4 regions of the Paraburkholderia sp. D1E genome follow, and region 4 is predicted to be linked to each of the others. Evidence: riboswitches for the same ligand, from Rfam matches in the RefSeq annotation. Region 4 holds a riboswitch; each other region holds the start of a gene.

Region 1 (4,348 bases), 1.3 Mb from region 4:
ATCAACGGGGGATCGTTGACGAGGGCTTTGGGATAGACGGCATCGAGAGACGCCGGACTACTGTATGAGCGACGCACGCGGACCAGCCATAGGATTGATCCGAAAAGCAAAAGGGTGACCGAAGTCACCCCGATAAATATTGATGCGTTGATGATAGGGTTACGGCTTCCCGTCTCCCGTCCCGTACCACCGTACTCCCTGACCATCATCATCCACCTGGGCGAGCGCACGCCGCGCCTCATCGCGCGCATTCCCCTTGCCGATGTCGGCCCAGCGCTGCAGACAGCGGTGAATCTCCATCACCTGAAGTGCAGTCGCGCGGTTCGCCCGCGCGGCCTCGATGGCAGCACTGTGCGTCGTGTCGTGCGGCGCAGTGGCCGTAATGCGTGCGAGCACGTCCGCCTGCTCGCGTAGCGTCATCGTGTACATGACTTTCTCCCTCAGACACCGTTCGGTGTCGTCCTTGCGCTGGCCGTGACTGTGCACTGCGCTACGAAATGACCGGGATTCTGTGCATCACACATTCCCCTCGGCAAAACCCAATACTTCACGCCGTCGAATTCGACGTGGAACCAGTCCAGACGCGCTTCTTCCGCCGCGCGCTCCCAATTGACATGCGACATCGGCCAGTCGGTGCCGCAGCGTTCCTCGGCCTGCGCCCTGACGTAATCCGCGAACGCGGAGTCCCGCACCAGGACTTCACCCGACCATGCACGTGCCAGCGCATCGCACACGTCGCACTCCAGTTTCTTGAGCGTCGTGAACTCGGGCGTGAACGCCCTGCGGTTCTTCGACTGCGACGCCGGGATAAACCACGTGGCTTTTCGAAGTTGATGTGTGCCCGCCACTGTGCGGCGCAGATTTCATTGATACGCACAAGTGTTGCCAGCGTGATCCAGACGGCCAGTTCATGTTCGCGCGGGATTGGCCTGGCGATATTCCCACGACGAGGCCCGGTATGAAAATCCCACGCGTTACGGATGACCTGAAAGCGGTTGCGCGACTCAATGATCTCGCCATCTTCGAGAACACGCTCGCACCAGTCCTGATAATCCGCAGGCAGCATGCGCTCGATGTCCACGTCCTCAACCGGGTTCACCTCAAAAAGCAGCCTCCAGGGCTTGCGCCTGGCCGCCCACACGAACATCGCATTGGCGTACATGTGCAGCGATATGCCGGTCGAGATTTTCCCTGCGTCGATGAGCGTGCGGACTGCCTGCGAATGTCGCCTGGCGTGATATCAGCAACCCGCGTATCGCCAGAACCCGGCAACAGGTGCAGCTCGAATATCCGACGAACACCTCTGGCCCCGTCCGGTGTATTGTCCACCATTGCCTCGGGATGCCACGCTTCGAACATGGCCTTCACGGTCAGTTGTGATTCCGCATGCTCACGCTCCCGTTCGACCAGTTCCTGCTGTTGCCGTACAACCTGCGCCTTCTCGACTTTCAGCTTGTCCGCGACCAGCCTGCGCTGGCCGGGTCGCCACCGCGTTGTACACGCAGTTTCGTTTCATCAAGCTTCAGCCGGATTGCGGCGAGCGCCACGCGCGGCCACGCTCCAAGTGGCATTTCCCGGGACTCACCCTCGAAGCGGTAGCGATAGCGGACGCTGATTCCCTTCGCTCCGGCATGCACCCGGCCAGACAGGCCGGTGCCGTCGTTCACGACGCGGTCATGATCGGCGGCGCCGAGTTTAAGGAGCGACCCTTTGCTGATTGATTGCGAACGATTTTCCCCACGATATTCCCCACAAAACACCTGCCGTGTCCCGATGATACGGACAACCGGAGGCCGTGCGCCAACAACTAAGTTGTTGAATTCAAACGGAACAGATGTTTGTAGACCTTGTGCGACGCGGGATAACTTTATCCACAGACTTTGTCCATAAGCCTGTGGATAACATCCTGCCAAACGCGCCAAGTGCTTGATGTATTTATATTCTTGCGCGCTGCACGTCGGCGCAACCGTCACGACGGTTGCGCCCGTGTTATGCCATCAAAGGTAAGCGGACTTCGTCGCGCTACCGGTCGCGGGAGCCAACAGTTTGCTCCGCTCAACCAGGGCGCCGAACAGCAGCCCAATGGTCGTCCACATAATCACCTGCATTCCGATTGCCGCGACGCGGAATTTCCACAACAGCACCGCCGGGAAAGCTGCCGGCACTTCGTTGATCGTCGGCATCGACAGTTGCACGGCAGCAATGATCACGACAAACACCACGCCAGCCACGATCGAGCCATTCCACGCGCCCAGCTTCAGCGCCGCACGGCGCCGCACCTTCAGCGAGAACACCAGTGCGACTAGCGAGATCGCGATCATCAGGAAGAACAAACCGGTGCGCGTCCCGATCGTCTCGGGGTCGCCCACCGAGGGTGGATTCGCCGGATATTTGATGTTCGGGACGATCACCAACGCGATAAACGCGCCAAGCGCCAGCCATGCGGACAACGCGCGCGCACTCAGTGCGCCGACGCGGCCGTACGCAAACGCGAACACCAGCGAGAACAGTCCACCGAACGCTGCGCCATACGTCACCACACCCGTCAGCAGCCCGAGCCCCGCTTGCGTATCGCGGCTCACCAGTTCGGGTTCCGGCGCTTCGCCTTTGGCGGCATCGGCCTTTTCCTCGAAGGAGATCGCCTGATCGACTTGAGGCTCGCCCACCAATCTGGCGAAGCCGAACGTGAGCAATCCCGCGGCGATGCCTGCAAGCATCCCGCGTACCAACAATTTACCAACCATGTTCGACTCCGTTAGTGGCAGGGAAAGCCGAGCAGATGGCGGCCGTCGTGCACGAATTCATGCACATACATGCCAGGCACCAGCGAGGTGGCGCCTTCTTCCGCACCAACGAAATAAATCGCGAGCAACAGCAGCAAGCCGCCGAACACGACCCAAGGCAGCAGTTCACGCAGCGGAATCGGTGTGGGTTGGGCGACAGGCTGAGCCGCGGGATCGAAAACAGCGTTGGACATAATGGACATCTCCTGGGGGTAACGCGCCCCGATAGTCGATCGAAAAGGGATGGTGCGAAGCTCAGGTCTGGCTTTCGGCTCGTGAATGCCGATTACAGTGGCGCGACCGCGCCGGGCTCTCACCGGCTTCCGTGCTTCGCAGTGCCGCTATTCTACGCGCTAAACTTTGCCTCTCGGCAACGCAAAGCATGGCTGCATGCGTCCCGCCTTGGGCTGGCCTTTATGGGAATGAACTGAATGGACATACGGCTGTTACTGATCAGCCACGCATCGACCGCGGCGATGCGTGCGGCCCGCTTTCCCGCCGACGATCCGCTCGATGCACGCGGCCTCGCCGAAGCAGGTGCCGCGCGGGCGCGCCTGTCGATTCCGGACGACGCGGCGGTTTTTGTCAGCCCTGCCGTCTGTGCGCGCGATACGGCGTCGGCCTTGGGTCTCAGTGCCGCGGTCCACAAGGGACTGGCGGATCTGGACTACGGCCTATGGCATGGCCGCCGCCTCGCTGATCTCGCGGTCGAGGCGCCACAGGACCTCGGCGCATGGACATACGATCCCGACGCTGCCGCGCATGGCGGCGAGTCATTCAGTCAACTCGTGAAGCGTGTAGGACTGTGGCTCGATACGCTAGACGATGCGTCGAGCGAAGGACCACGCGATACGCAAAATGTGGTCGCCATCACGCACGCGCCAGTGATCCGGGCCGCCCTCGTATGTGCGCTCGCGGCATCGCCCGCCGTGTTTTCGCGCATCGAGATCGCGCCGCTCTCGACGGTCCAGTTGCGACGCTCGCGACGCGGCTGGACATGGTGGCCGGCGTCACAGTAACGGTGACCGCAACGTTTGCCGCGCGCAGACAGCCGATTCAAAACTCATGCGCCCGCTCACTTGCCTGAGACGACCAACCTCAGCTTGTTCGAACCGGCTCGCGTCAACGTGATATCGGTCCGCCTGGCGCGTGTGCCGAGATAAAAGTGCTGACGTCCAGGCGAATTCTGGTCGTGCGTGGCGTCTGGCAGACACGAAGCGATGTCCGCCGCGACGGCCTGCAGCGCATCCGCGCTCGAACCGGCGTCATGGTGCGGCGTCCACGTGCATTGGTAGCTGCCACGGCTCGCCAAACATTGCGCGTCATCGCCGTAGGGTTGTGCAACGCCTTTGCCGTCGTCCGGTGTGAGCGAGGCCAAACCGTCCGGCGCCGCCGCGACGATCCGTTTGAGCGACGCGCACGGGCTAGGCGCATCGTCGGCATTCGCGCTGCATGGCAGCAAGGCGCTCAGCGACACAGCGGCAATCGCTGCAGTAAGCATGATGGTCTTGTTCATGTCGGCGCGGTCCTTCGAAAGGTGGCTCTAGCGTGGTAGCACGGTTCGT
Region 2 (4,348 bases), 5.4 Mb from region 4:
GACGACGAGCGCGGCGAGCGCCGTCCACGGCATCGCGCCGCCGTTCAGATCGCCGGTCAGCCAGAACAGCATGCCACGCAGACGATTGTCCGGCGCGAGATTGAGCAGCAAGGTAATGACAGCGCCCCAACCGGCCGCGATCACCGCGCCGGTCAGCAGCAAACGCGGCGACGTGTCCTGCGGCTCGCCGCGCCACAACTCGTGGCGCGCAAGGCCAAGCACCAGCAGGATCGACACGAAAGCGCCGGCGAACGCGCTGGCATCGACGATCCACCACGCGCAACCGGCGATCATCGCGACCAGCGCGAACGTCGCCGCGCCGCCCGACACGCCTAACACGTAGGGTTCGGCCAAGGGGTTGCGCAACAGCACTTGCAGCAGCGCACCCGCCAATGCAAGCAGTGCGCCGCATGCGAAGCCCGCGACCGCGCGCGGCAAGCGCAGCTTGCGCACGATCTCACTGGCGAGATCGGCGGACTCGATATGCGCCCCGTGCGACGGAACGAGCGCCGCCAGCACGCGCGCCGGCGCCAGCGACACGCTGCCGAGCGCGAGCGACGCCATCAGCACAGCCAGTGCGATTCCCGCGAGCGCGAGCCAGATCGCGGCTGCGCGCTTCGCGCTCATGACGCGCAACGTGGTGATAGGCATCGGGCTCGAGCTGCGGTTCATCAGCGCCTTCTCACGCACGTATGTTCGTCACTGCTGCTGCCAGCCGACCGTGACATACGCACCGCGCCGCGGCGAGTTATACGAATAGGCCGTTTCATAGTCCTTGTTCAACAGGTTCTGGATTTGCGCGGCGACGTACCACGCCTTTGTGAGGTTGTAGCGCGCCGACAGATTCACCACACCGTAGCCGCCCAGTGTGCCGCTGCTATCTTCACGGGCGCCGCTGACGATCCACTCGCCGCCGACGCGCCACCCCGCAATGCTGCGGTTCACCGCCAGCGAAGCGAAGCGCCGTGCACGCCGCACGAGATCGGTATCGCTATCGAGGTCGACCGGATTTTGCAGCGTCACCGACGCGCGCACATCCGTCTTGCCGACATGGCCGCTCCACGACCCTTCGAGCCCCTGCACCTTCGCACGGCCGACGTTCTCGGCCAGATAAATGCCGGGCGTCACCTGCTGGTAGTCGATCAGATTTGAATAACGCGTCTGAAACGCGCTCAGACGCATCACGCCAAGCGCATGCGACGCGTACTGCAACGCTGCTTCGATCGAATGACTGCGCTCCGGCTGGATCGACGGATTGCCGCTGATCGGATAGTACAGATCGTCGAAGCTCGGCGCGCGAAACGAATCCGAATAGCTTGCAGTCGCCTTCCAATGCTCGGTGACGTCGAAGCCGTAGCCGAGATAGTAACTGTTCGCCCCGCCGAAATCGGAATACTGATCGTGCCGCACATTGGCCTGAATCTGGTTGCGCCCGAAGCGCCCCGTATAGCCGACAAAAGCCGAATCAACATGCCGGTCGGGCGCCGCAAACGTATCCGAGTCGAGGCTCTGATCCAGATGCTCGTAGCCGACCTGCAGTTTCTGTTGCGCGGCGAGCGCGAAATCATTTTGCCACGTGTACTGGCGATTGTCGGTATCGAAGCGGCCGTTGTAGATGCCGTTAGTATTCGACACGCTGCGGTCGTCACCTTCGGAAACGACAAAGTGCGTGGTCCACCAGTCGGTCAGCTTGCCGTTTGCGAACACCGACACCTGCCGCACTTTGCTATACAGATTGTTCAGATCGGTCGGCACGCCGTACGCGTTGTCGTAGCTGTTATTGCCGTTCGACTGGAGATAGGTGACGCCCGCGTCCCATTTGTCGTTGAACTTGTGGCGCAGCGAAGCCGAGATGCTTTCGTTCAGATAGCCGTTCGCATTCGGATTCGCATTGGGCGCCTGTGCCGGATTGAGCGAGGAGAAGCCGTCGTCTTTCGAGCGCGCAAGCGAGATGCTGAAGGTCGTGTTGCCGTCTTTATCCAGCGCGCCGTTCACGCCCACCTGCTGCGTCTGCGTGTGATAGCTGCCGTAGCCCACCGAAAAATTGAAGCGCGGCGGATGATCGCCGCCGTCTTTCGTGAACACCTGTACCACGCCGCCGATCGCGCCGGAGCCGTAGAGCGCGGACACGTTGCCGTTCACGACTTCGACGTGATCGATCTGGTCGAGCGGAATCTGCGCGAGTTGCGGCGCGCCGAGACTCACCGAATCGACCCGTACGCCGTCGATCAGCAACAGCGATTGCGTCGACGATGCGCCGCGCAGAAACAGGCTCGCGGTGGAACCCGGGCCTCCAGTGCGCGAGATTTGCGCACCGGGCGCGAGTTGCAGCAGACCGGGCAAATCGGTTGCGGTCGTATCGGCGATGTCCTGCTGATCGAACAGCGTGGTCTGCGGGATCGCATCGGCGAGCGGTTGCGGTCCACGCTCCGCGGTTACGACAACGGGCGACAACACCGCGGGAGACGAACCGGCAGCCCCTGAATCGGCAGAAGAAGATGAAGACGGCGACGAAGAAGACGCAGCTTGCGCGTGCACGACGAGCGGCAGGCTCGCAAAGGCGAGCAACGCCGCGCGAGCGATAGGGGACAGCATGGGGTGGCATTCCTGTTGATAGCGTGCGCGGCCCGCTTCCCCGCGGGCCGATGCGTAACGAGGCGCCCGCGCTGTTTTACGTTTGCGTGGGGGCGATCCTCTCCCTCTGGCCGGTATCCGGGCTAGCGACACATCGATCCCGCCTTCCCACGCGTGACGCGCAGTGGCACACTCGCGTGTTCAGCTTCAAACACGCGATCAGGATCAACCTGCATGACGTATGCGGTCGCTTACCGTTGCGGGGGCAGCGCAGGTTTGCGCGTTCTGGCGAACGGCGCACCCTGCTTCCCGTTTAACTGCGCGCACTATGGAAAAGCACGCGCGGGCACCAAAGTGCGGCCAGTTTAGGAGCGGTCCTCCAGTCCGTCAAGAATGGTTAATCCGTGCGCAATCTGTTCTGTTATGTGCAGGTTATTGTCCGATGCACGAGTCGTTTTTCATCATAGGGTCGATAAAAGCCTGCACAAAGCGATGTTGTTACGTCTCGAAACGAGACAATTGTCGGAACCTGCGACATTCCGCGCTAAAATGCGATGTCTTTAGAGGACGCAGCAGATGCTCACCGAACTCGAAACACTTTCACAGAATATCGGCAAGCTGATCACGATCAGCCAACGCCACAATGAAGCGCGGCTCGCGCTCGAAGATCAGCTCGCCCAAACGCGTGCCGAAGCTGAGGCCACGCGCACTGAACTCGCGTTGATGCGCGAGGAGCGCGATACGCTGCAAGCGGAACGCGACGCGCTGTCGGCAAAGATCGACGACGCCCAGGTACGCCTGAATGCGATCCTCGAAAAGCTGCCGCGAGCTCGTGCGCAAAGCGAGCCGGACAATCAGCTCGATCTGCTCGAGGCCGCCCCGCATGAGGTCGAAGCGGAGAGCGACGCCACCCGCCATGGAGAAAATGCATGACCACCAAGCAGATCGAAGTATCGATTCTCGGCGTGCCCTATCGGCTCGCCTGCTCGCCGGAAACGGAAGGCGCGCTGCTTGAAGCGGTTGCACGCGTCGACGCCGAGATGTCGAAGATCCGCAACAACAGCAACGTGCGCGGCACGGATCGCATTGCCGTCATGGCTGCGCTGTCGCTGGCATCGGAACTGCTTAAGCTGCAAACGAGCGTGCGACACGGAGAAGCATTTCCCGCCGAAGAAATCCGGCGTACAATGCATCAAATGAACGAACAACTGGGTACGGTGATTCAGCAGTACAGCATGCAGTAAGCACCCAGCAGTCTCGAACAATTTCAAGTGGCCGGTCCTGAGATCGGCTGCGAATTCAAGCGGAATGCATGAGCAAAAACTCACGCAAACAATTGAGTTCAATCGGTTTGACCTCCCTGCCTGGTTCGCCAAGGTCATATATTCCTTGAACCAATGCCATGTGCACGGTTGTGGAAATTTGTAGCACGGGTGTGCGCGTCACTCTGTCTGATGTACCCGAAGTGCTGCTAACTGCGACCAATTCTGAACCCCCGGTTCAGGATGCCGGCCTAGCGGCTAAGGCGGGGACCTTATTCAAAAGCGGCATCGGACTTCGGTTCGATGCCGTTTTTCTTTGGGTCTCGGTTTTTCTTCTGTATTCTCAAACCTTTAACGTTCAATTCGATTCATGCGCTACTGGCTAATGAAGTCCGAACCGGACGAAGCAAGCATCGACCATCTCGCCCAGGCACCGCAACACACGTTGCCGTGGACCGGCGTGCGCAACTATCAGGCACGCAACTTCATGCGTGACATGATGCAGGTCGGCG
Region 3 (4,348 bases), 360 kb from region 4:
CCACCAGTTGCAAACCCGGCACGCCCAATGCATCGCGATTGTGTTCGATGAACCGCTGCCGTTCCGCATGCCCTTCGATTGCGATCGCGCGGCAAGTCGGGTGCGCGCGCATCCATTCGATGCCGATCGAGCCGCTGCCCGCGCCCACATCCCATAGCAATTCACCGGGTGTCGGCGCGAGGCGCGCCAGCGTGATCGCGCGGACGTCGCGTTTGGTCAACTGACCGTCGTGGCGAAAGGCGTCGTCGGGCAAGCCTGAGGTCAGCGGCAAACGCGGGGCGCCTTCCGTTGCACGGCATTCGAGCGCAATCAGGTTCAGCGCCGCCACTTCCTGTGCCGACCATTGGTCCGCGCGTCCGTCGATGCGCCGTTCCAGATCACCGCCCAAATGCTCCAGCACGGTCATCCGGGTCGCGCCGAAACCACGCGCATTCAGCAATTCGGCCAGTGCTGCGGGTGTACGCCCATCGGCGCTCAGCACGAAAACGCGCGCGCCGTCGTGCAAATGAGCATTCAGTGTCGGCAATGGCCGTCCCACCAGCGAAACCGTCGCGACATCCTGCAATGGCCAGCCCAGCCGCGCGGCCGCCAGCGACAACGATGAAGGCGCGGGCAGCACCCGCAACTCACCTGGCGTCAACTGCCGCGCCAGCGTCGCGCCGACGCCGAACAGCATCGGATCGCCGCTCGCCAGCACACACACGGACCTTGTACGCTCCGCCAGCAACGGCGCGAGATCGAACGGCCGCGGCCATGTCTCGCGCCGCGCGGCGAGGCGCGCGGGCAGCATCGCCAGATGCCGTTCGCCGCCGTAGACCACCGACGCCTCCAGCAAAGCACGCCGCGCAGGCCTCCCCAAGCCGGCGAAGCCGTCATCGCCTATGCCCACTACGGTCAGCCATGCCGGCATGAATCCATCCTCAATCTGTATCTTCAAATATTGCGCTGTGCCACGCCGATCAAAGCGTCCAGCCTCGTTGTGCTGTTCGAAAAAAGGCATAATACAGCCGCCGGTGCCCTTCGGGGCCGAAGAGGGAACACAGTGCCACTGTGGCTGCCCCCGCAACTGTATGCAGCGAGTCCGCCTGCGCTCCGCGCCACTGGTTCGACCGGGAAGGCAGCGGCGGACCACGACCTGCCAGCCAGGAGACCTGCCGGCGAGACTGTTCGTGCCAGCCTACATCGGGCGGGGTGTACCGATGCCGCAGCAATGCCGCCTTGCGGCTTGCTCGGGCCGTCGCGCGACGCTAAACCCGGTGTCCGTCTTGAATCAAGCTTCGCCCTCCACTGCTTCGTCCGACGCGGCCCAGACGCTGCGGCCCTCGGCATGTCCCGGGCTGCTGCGCATCGTCGCCGCACGCGATGGGGGGATTTGCCGGATCAAATTGCCCGACGGCGAGCTGAGCGCGGCGCAAGCCGTGGTGATTGCCGACGTGAGTGAGCAGCATGCGGCCGGCGTGGTCGAGTTGACCAATCGCGCGAATCTGCAGGTGCGTGGCGTGCTAAGCGGGCATGAAGCGGCGTTGATCGCGGCGCTAGTCGATGCGGGGTTAGGTCCGATTGGGGCGGCCGGCGCGGTGGATGCTTCCCGCTTGCTGCTCGCGACCTCAGCGGATGCTTCAGACACATCTCGATTCGGCGCTGCGGACGATGTGCGCAATGTGATGGTGAGCCCGACTGCCGGGCGCGATCCATTTGCGCTGTTCGACACGCGGCCGCTTAGCCTCGAACTGCTCACCTTGCTGCAAACCGAAGCGCGTTTTGCGGCGCTATCGCCCAAATTCGCGCTACTGCTCGATGGCGGTGAGCGCCTTGCGCGGCTCGATCATCCGCATGATGTCTGGCTGGCGGCAACGCAGGCGGAAGACGGCGTGCGGTTTGCTGTTGGTTTGGGGGGGTGTCCGCCGGTAGTGGCGAACGCGAACATTGCCGTTGAAGCCGATGCGGCCACGGATACATTCCAGCATGCCGGATACGCTAACTCGCGTGACGCCACGGAACGCCCCCGCACGGATAGCACAGGCGCCCTCGCCGCCGTGCTCCCTGCGCAAGTCACTGGTCTTGTTCGTGCACTGCTGCACACGTTCCTCGATCTGGCCGCCGCCGATGCCACGCGCATGCGTCATCTGCTTGCCACGCATTCCGCCGATGCGCTATTGCAGCACGCTCAAGCGTATGTCGATTTCCCGCTATCACGCGACACATCGCTCGCAAACTGGCAACGCGGCACGCCTGCCGATGCCACGCTACGACTCGGCGCGCACGCGCAGCGCGTGGTGGGGATGCAGCACGTAGGCGGCCAACCGCCGCTTGGACGACTCGACGCCATCACCTTGCGCGGCCTCGCCACGCTCTCGCAACAGCAAGGCAACGGCACGCTGCGCATGACGCCCTGGCAAAGCGTGTTGCTGCCCGATGTCGCTGCAAATGCAGCACCCACCGTGCTCGCTGAAATGGACACGCTAGGCCTCGCCTGCGATCCCACGCAGCCTCTTACACGCTTGATCGCCTGCGCCGGTTCCACAGGCTGCGCAAAAAGCCTCGCCGACACCAAAGCCGACGCACTGCTTTTAGCGAATCGCTTGCCCGAGGGCATCGACGTCCATCTGAGCGGCTGCCCGCGCTCATGCGCCGCCGCGCATTGCGCGCCGTACACGCTGCTGGCCGTGGCGCCCGGCATCTACGACCTTTATCGACGCGACGGCCAGCCGGATTTCGGCTCGTGTGTCGCGCACCAACTCACGATCGAACAGGCCGCCGACATGCTCGACCCATTGGCACACCTGGCCCGGAGCCCTTTTGATGCTTGATTACATTCGCGACGGTCAGGAGATCTATCGCCAATCCTTCGCGACGATACGTGCGGAGGCCGATCTCTCGCGCATCCCCGCCGACCTCGAAAAGCTCGCGGTGCGCGTGATCCACGCGTGCGGGATGGTCGACGTCATTAAAGATCTCCAGTTTTCTGCAGGCGCAGGCGTCGCGGGCCGCACGGCGCTGGCACAAGGCGCGCCGATTCTGTGCGACGCCGGCATGGTGGCGCAAGGCATCACGCGCGCGCGACTGCCCGCGAACAACGAAGTAATCTGCACGCTCACGCACGAAGACGTGCCCGGATTGGCGCGCGAACTCCGCAATACACGCTCGGCCGCCGCGCTCGAATTGTGGCGGCCGCATCTGGCCGGCAGTGTCGTCGTGATCGGCAACGCGCCGACCGCGCTCTTTCATCTGCTCGACATGCTCGATGCCGGTGCGCCGAAGCCCGCGTTGATCCTCGGTTTTCCGGTGGGTTTTGTCGGCGCGGCCGAATCGAAAGCGATGCTTGCCGAAGACAGCCGCGGCGTGCCCTATGTCGTGGTTCACGGCAGACGTGGCGGCAGCGCGATGGCCGCCGCCGCGGTGAATGCGCTGGCGACGGAGGTCGAATAAATGACCGTGCAAGGACGTTTATTCGGACTCGGCGTCGGCCCCGGCGACCCGGAACTCATCACGCTGAAAGCGCTGCGTTTGCTGAAGGCGGCACCCGTGGTCGCGTATTTCGTCGCGAAGGGTAAGAAAGGCAACGCCTTCAGCATCATCGAGGCGCATTTGCATGACGCCCAGCAGCATCTGCCGCTCGTCTATCCCGTCACCACTGAAGCGCTCGAGCCTCCGCTTTCGTATGAAGCGATCATCGCCGACTTCTACGACACCGCAGCGCAGATCGTCGCCGGCCACCTCGATGCAGGTCGCGACGTCGCGGTAATTTGCGAAGGCGATCCGTTTTTCTATGGCTCGTACATGTATTTGCACGACCGCCTCGCGGCGCGCTTCGAAGCCGAAGTCGTTCCCGGCGTGTGCTCGATGCTCGGCGGCGCAGCGGTGCTCGGTTCGCCGCTGGTGTATCGCAATCAGAGTTTGTCGGTGCTGTCCGGCGTGTTGCCCGAAGACGAATTGCGCCGGCGCCTCGCCGATGCGGACGCTGCCGTCATCATGAAACTCGGCCGCAATTTCGATAAGGTGCGGCGCGTGCTCGGCGAGCTGGGGCTCGCGCATCGTGCGCTTTACGTCGAACGCGCGACGATGGGCAATCAGCGCATCGTGCCGCTCGCCGAAGTCGATCCGATGGCGTCGCCGTATTTTTCGCTGCTCGTCGTGCCGGGGGAAAAATGGCAAGCATGACGCCACCCGCGATTGTGATTCTCGGTTCGGGCGCGCTGGCGACTGCGCGGCGTATCCAGGCGTTGTATGCGGGTTGTCAGGTGCACGCCTTCCAGGGACGAGTCGAGGCTGATGTTTCTTATACGGAGCTCGGCGCTCATTTGCGTGATCTATATGCGCGAGGCACGCCGATTGTCGCGTTGTGCGC
Region 4 (4,348 bases):
CGTGCAGCATGTGAGCACGGGCGTTCAGGACCGACAGCACTTCGTCGAGCGGCAGGTATTCGTACTTCAGCACGGTGTTCAGTTCGTCGAGGATCACCATGTGATAGTCGCCGCTCTCGATCATGCGGCGCGCTTCGTCCCAGCCTTTGCGCGCGGTGGCGATGTCGGCGTCGCGATTCTGCGTGTTCCAGGTGTAGCCGTCGCCCATCGTGACGAAGTCGCAATTGGCGATCGCACCGAGGAAGTCGCGCTCCGAGGTATGCAACGCGCCTTTGATGAATTGCACGACGCCGAGGCGCATGCCATGCCCAAGCACGCGCACGGCCATACCAAACGCTGCCGTGGTTTTGCCTTTGCCGGTGCCGGTGTTGACGATCAGCAGACCTTTTTCGACGGTGGCGCTGGCCTGCTTTTTCTCGTGACCTTCGCGCCGGCGCTCGGTCATGCGTTGATGCGATTCGGGATCAGTCTTCATGAAAGGTCCTGTTTTTGGGTGTCGTTGTTTGTCGGTTCGCCGGCGGGGTGGACGGTGGTTGAGGCTATCGCTACCGTGACGCCGTTGCGAATGGTTTTGCGCACGAGTAGCCGTGCGTTCGCGGCACTGAGTGCAATCGACGCAGGTGAGGCGATTGGGGCAGCCGATTCAGCCGATGCAACTGACGCAAATGTCGACGCGTGGGCGGCGCCTGGTGCGCTGGCCGCCTCAGATTCGGCCGCTGCGGCGAGCAACGCGCACGGTTCGCAGACGCCGTCTATGCCCAGATGCTCGCGTGCTGCCGCCGACGGATCGTCCACCGCTATCGCCGCAATCTGCGCGCGGCTGAACAGCATCAGCGGCAGGGCATGACGCGCGCAGAATTCGAGCAAGCCGGCTTCGTGGGCTTTGGTGTCGATCGAGGCAACCGTGCTGATTTCATCGAATGTGTGCGAGCCGAGTGTGGCGCGCACGGCCGCTTCAATCTCCTCAGCCGGGCTGTGCAGGCGGCAACCGATGCCGACAGTGAGCGTTTTCATTGCGCGTCCAACCCGCCCACCGTACTGGCATTCACAGCATCCCGCGCCAAAGCCAGCGAAGCCACTCCGCCGATCACCACGATCGCCGGCGATCCGAGTCCGGCACGCGAGACTGTATCCGCGAACTCGCCGAGCCGCGCGAGCACGTGCCGTTGCTCAGGACGCGTCGCCGATTCGATCGCCGCGGACGGCGTATCGGCGCTCATGCCGGCCGCGAGCAACGCGGCGGCAATATCGTTCAGGCGACGCATGCCCATGTAAATCACCAACGTCATCCGCGTGGCGACGAGCGCGGCCCAGTCCGGCTCGCCACTGCCGGCGCCGTGTCCGGTGACGAACACCACGCCTTGCGCGTAATCGCGATGCGTCACAGGAATACCGATTGCCGCGGGCGCTGCAATCCCGGCGGTGATGCCGTTGATCACGTCCACGCTGATGCCCGCGGCATGCAGCGCCTGCTGTTCTTCGCCGCCGCGGCCGAACACGAACGGATCGCCCCCTTTCAAACGCGCGACGCTGCGCCCGGCCTGCACATGTTCGAGCATCTGCGCGACGATGCCGGCCTGCGGTGTCGACGGATGCCCGCCACGTTTGCCGACGTACACGATCTGCGCGTCGGCGCGCGCGAATTGCAGCACGTCGGGGTTCACCAGATCGTCGACCAGCACCACATCGGCTTGCGCCAGGGCGCGCGTTGCCTTGAGCGTCATCAGTTCGACGTCACCGGGGCCTGCGCCGATCAGCCAGGCGCGGCTCATCGCGGCGCGCATGGCGTGCGCCATGTCATGACAAGCGGGAACGGGTGAGACGCGAAGAGGCCCGGGGCGGCAGAAATTGAGGTCATGCGGTGCGACAGGGTACGCGCGACGAAAAACGCTGCTCGCCGCGTTTCCCACGGGAAAACGCCAACGGCCGCGCCACGTCGTGCTTCAGCGCCTTCACATCCGTCCCTCGCGGATTCCGGCGGACGGCAGCGTGACGTTCACTGCCTCCGCGTCTGGCCGGTATCCGGGCTGGCGGCCTCATGCGTTTTGCCTTCCCGTCCAGATTCGTCAGACAGTGGCATCAAAAACGCATGCGCGATGCGAAAGCACCGCAGGTCGCTTACCGTTGCGGGGACAGCACAGGTTGAGCGCAGCGAGCGCGGCCTGTTTCCCGTTTAACTGCACATGCGAACGCATGTGCGGGCACCAAACGCGCGCATACGATAGCACACGGCAGGCCGCGCCGGCACTGCGGAAAGGCCCTGCGGACGCCTGCGTTTCCTTGACGGCACGGGGCGCTCGGCCTAAACTCGCACGCACTTTGGTGCTCGCATGCGCGCTCGTGCGCATGCAGTTAAACGGGAAACAGGGTGCCCACCTGCAATGGATCGGGTCAACCTGTGCTGCCCCCGCAACGGTAAGCGAAAAGCGGTTCCAGGTTGTTTGCCTGGCGCCGCGGAGCCGGCTTCGATGTCCACGCGCAAGGCCGCGTCGGCATATAACCACTGGGCGAGAAACCACTCGCCCGGGAAGGGGAAGCGGCGCTTTCGCCAGCCCGGATACCGGCCAGACTACGAAGAATGACCACCGCGGGGATGCGGCGGCGCGTTCATGACCTCATTCCCGTTTTCTGTTTTCTGTTGCCCCGGCAACGCCGTTGTTCGTCCTCGTGTCTGGTTATTGTCGTGGCTTAGGGCATGCGCCCCGTTTGCACGGCCTATACAGCCAGACGCGCAGGCGCATCGGCGTGCACATGCAACTCCTACGGATGGACCTCACGATGCAAACTCAAATGCGCAAGATCCCCGTCACCATCGTCACGGGCTTTCTCGGCAGCGGCAAGACCACGCTGTTGCGGCACATTCTTCAGCATGCGGGCGGCAAGCGCATCGCGGTGATCGTCAACGAATTCGGCGAACTCGGGATCGACGGGGAAATCCTCAAGGGTTGTGGCATCGGTTGCGATGAAAACGGCGTCGAGACCGAAGGGCAACTGTATGAGCTTGCGAACGGTTGCCTGTGTTGCACCGTGCAGGAAGAGTTTTTCCCGGTGATGGAAAAACTGGTGGAGCGACGCGAGCAGATCGATCACGTGCTGATCGAGACATCCGGTCTCGCGTTGCCGAAGCCGCTGGTGCAGGCGTTCAACTGGCCGCAGATCAAGAACAGCTTTACCGTCGACGCGGTCGTCACCGTAGTCGACGGCCCGGCCACGGCGAGCGGCCAGTTCGCCGACAATCCGGCCGCCGTGGATGCGCAACGCCAGGCCGATCCGAATCTCGACCATGAATCGCCGCTGCATGAGCTGTTCGAAGACCAGTTGTCGGCAGCCGATCTGGTGATTCTGAACAAAACGGATTTGCTCGACGACGCACAGCAAGCTTCTGTCGAAAGTTCGATTCGTGAAGAAATTCCGCCGCAAGTGAAGATCGTGCGCGCGCAGATGGGCCAGCTCGATCTGCATACGTTGCTCGGCCTCGAAACGGCCTCGGAAGAAACGATTCACCTGCGCCACGACCATCACGGTTCGGCCGAAGATGCCGATCACCATCACGACGAATTCGATTCGGTGGTGGTGCATGCGAATGTTTCGTCGCGCGAGACTGTGATCGCCGCGTTGCAAGGGCTCGTCGAAACGAACACGATTTACCGCGTTAAAGGTTTCGCGGCATTGCCGGGCGCCGCGATGCGTCTGGTGATCCAGGGCGTGGGCCGTCGTTTCGATAGTTATTTCGACCGGCGCTGGCAAGCGGGTGAAACGGGCGAGGGCGTGCAAAGCCGCTTCGTGCTGATCGGCGAAGACCTCGACCAGGCCACGCTGCAACAGACATTCGACGCCGCTTTGGGCGCCGTGGCGAACGCCCAACCGCAACAGGCGTAACCGGTCATGCATCTGCTGCGCACTACGCCGGGCGGTTTTGTCGACGATACGCAAGGCGTGATCCGCATCGATCAGCAGCCCGCCGATATCGTGGTGCTCAGCTCCGCCGATACCACGCTGTCGCTGCTGGCGAGCGTGGTGCCTCGTCTGGGCGAGGGTTTTCCGAGCGTACGGCTCGCGAACGTCACGTATTTGCGGCAACCGGCCTCAGTCGATTTCTATGTCGAAGACGTGTTGCAGCATGCGCGTGTCGTAGTGGTCGATCACCTCGGCGGCGAGGCGTACTGGCCGTATGGAATCGAACAGGTGGTCGCGCTCGCCGAGCGCAAGCAGCAGACGCTCGCGATGTTCTCCGGCGATCTTCAGGAAGATCCGAACCTGCTCGCGCGCAGCACTGCCGGCGCCGATCTGTGTCATCAGTTATGGCGCTATCTGCGTGAAGGCGGGCCGCAGAATGCCGAGGCGTTCC

What was found. Region 4 has a riboswitch for cobalamin ahead of cobA (uroporphyrinogen-III C-methyltransferase). Riboswitches for the same ligand answer to the same signal wherever they lie in the genome.
Region 1: another riboswitch for cobalamin. It lies ahead of ACUN0E_RS07515 (CbtB domain-containing protein); the one in region 4 lies ahead of cobA (uroporphyrinogen-III C-methyltransferase).
Region 2: another riboswitch for cobalamin. It lies ahead of ACUN0E_RS37435 (TonB-dependent receptor domain-containing protein); the one in region 4 lies ahead of cobA (uroporphyrinogen-III C-methyltransferase).
Region 3: another riboswitch for cobalamin. It lies ahead of ACUN0E_RS14580 (precorrin-3B synthase); the one in region 4 lies ahead of cobA (uroporphyrinogen-III C-methyltransferase).

Annotation. Positions count from the first base shown of each region.
Region 1 covers NZ_JBQYMB010000001.1:1,620,207-1,624,554, reverse strand. The annotation lists gene ACUN0E_RS07535 (hypothetical protein) at 160-429, opposite strand; gene ACUN0E_RS07530 (hypothetical protein) at 441-848, opposite strand; gene ACUN0E_RS07525 (Arm DNA-binding domain-containing protein) at 1,449-1,973, opposite strand; gene ACUN0E_RS07520 (CbtA family protein) at 1,998-2,744, opposite strand; gene ACUN0E_RS07515 (CbtB domain-containing protein) at 2,756-2,977, opposite strand; adenosylcobalamin (AdoCbl) riboswitch at 3,031-3,118, opposite strand; gene ACUN0E_RS07510 (histidine phosphatase family protein) at 3,215-3,802, shown strand; gene ACUN0E_RS07505 (hypothetical protein) at 3,859-4,299, opposite strand.
Region 2 covers NZ_JBQYMB010000001.1:8,319,030-8,323,377, forward strand. The annotation lists gene ACUN0E_RS37430 (FecCD family ABC transporter permease) at 1-672, opposite strand, end outside; gene ACUN0E_RS37435 (TonB-dependent receptor domain-containing protein) at 700-2,595, opposite strand; cobalamin riboswitch at 2,687-2,943, opposite strand; gene ACUN0E_RS37440 (ATPase) at 3,151-3,507, shown strand; gene ACUN0E_RS37445 (cell division protein ZapA) at 3,504-3,818, shown strand; RNA gene ssrS (6S RNA) at 3,929-4,110, shown strand; gene ACUN0E_RS37455 (EVE domain-containing protein) at 4,207-4,348, shown strand, end outside.
Region 3 covers NZ_JBQYMB010000001.1:3,235,948-3,240,295, forward strand. The annotation lists gene cbiE (precorrin-6y C5,15-methyltransferase (decarboxylating) subunit CbiE) at 1-910, opposite strand, end outside; cobalamin riboswitch at 995-1,173, shown strand; gene ACUN0E_RS14580 (precorrin-3B synthase) at 1,257-2,810, shown strand; gene ACUN0E_RS14585 (precorrin-8X methylmutase) at 2,803-3,429, shown strand; gene ACUN0E_RS14590 (precorrin-2 C(20)-methyltransferase) at 3,430-4,161, shown strand; gene cobJ (precorrin-3B C(17)-methyltransferase) at 4,158-4,348, shown strand, end outside.
Region 4 covers NZ_JBQYMB010000001.1:2,879,865-2,884,212, forward strand. The annotation lists gene cobO (cob(I)yrinic acid a,c-diamide adenosyltransferase) at 1-475, opposite strand, end outside; gene ACUN0E_RS13020 (cobalamin biosynthesis protein) at 472-1,014, opposite strand; gene cobA (uroporphyrinogen-III C-methyltransferase) at 1,011-1,772, opposite strand; cobalamin riboswitch at 1,997-2,224, opposite strand; cobalamin riboswitch at 2,304-2,583, shown strand; gene cobW (cobalamin biosynthesis protein CobW) at 2,779-3,879, shown strand; gene cobN (cobaltochelatase subunit CobN) at 3,886-4,348, shown strand, end outside.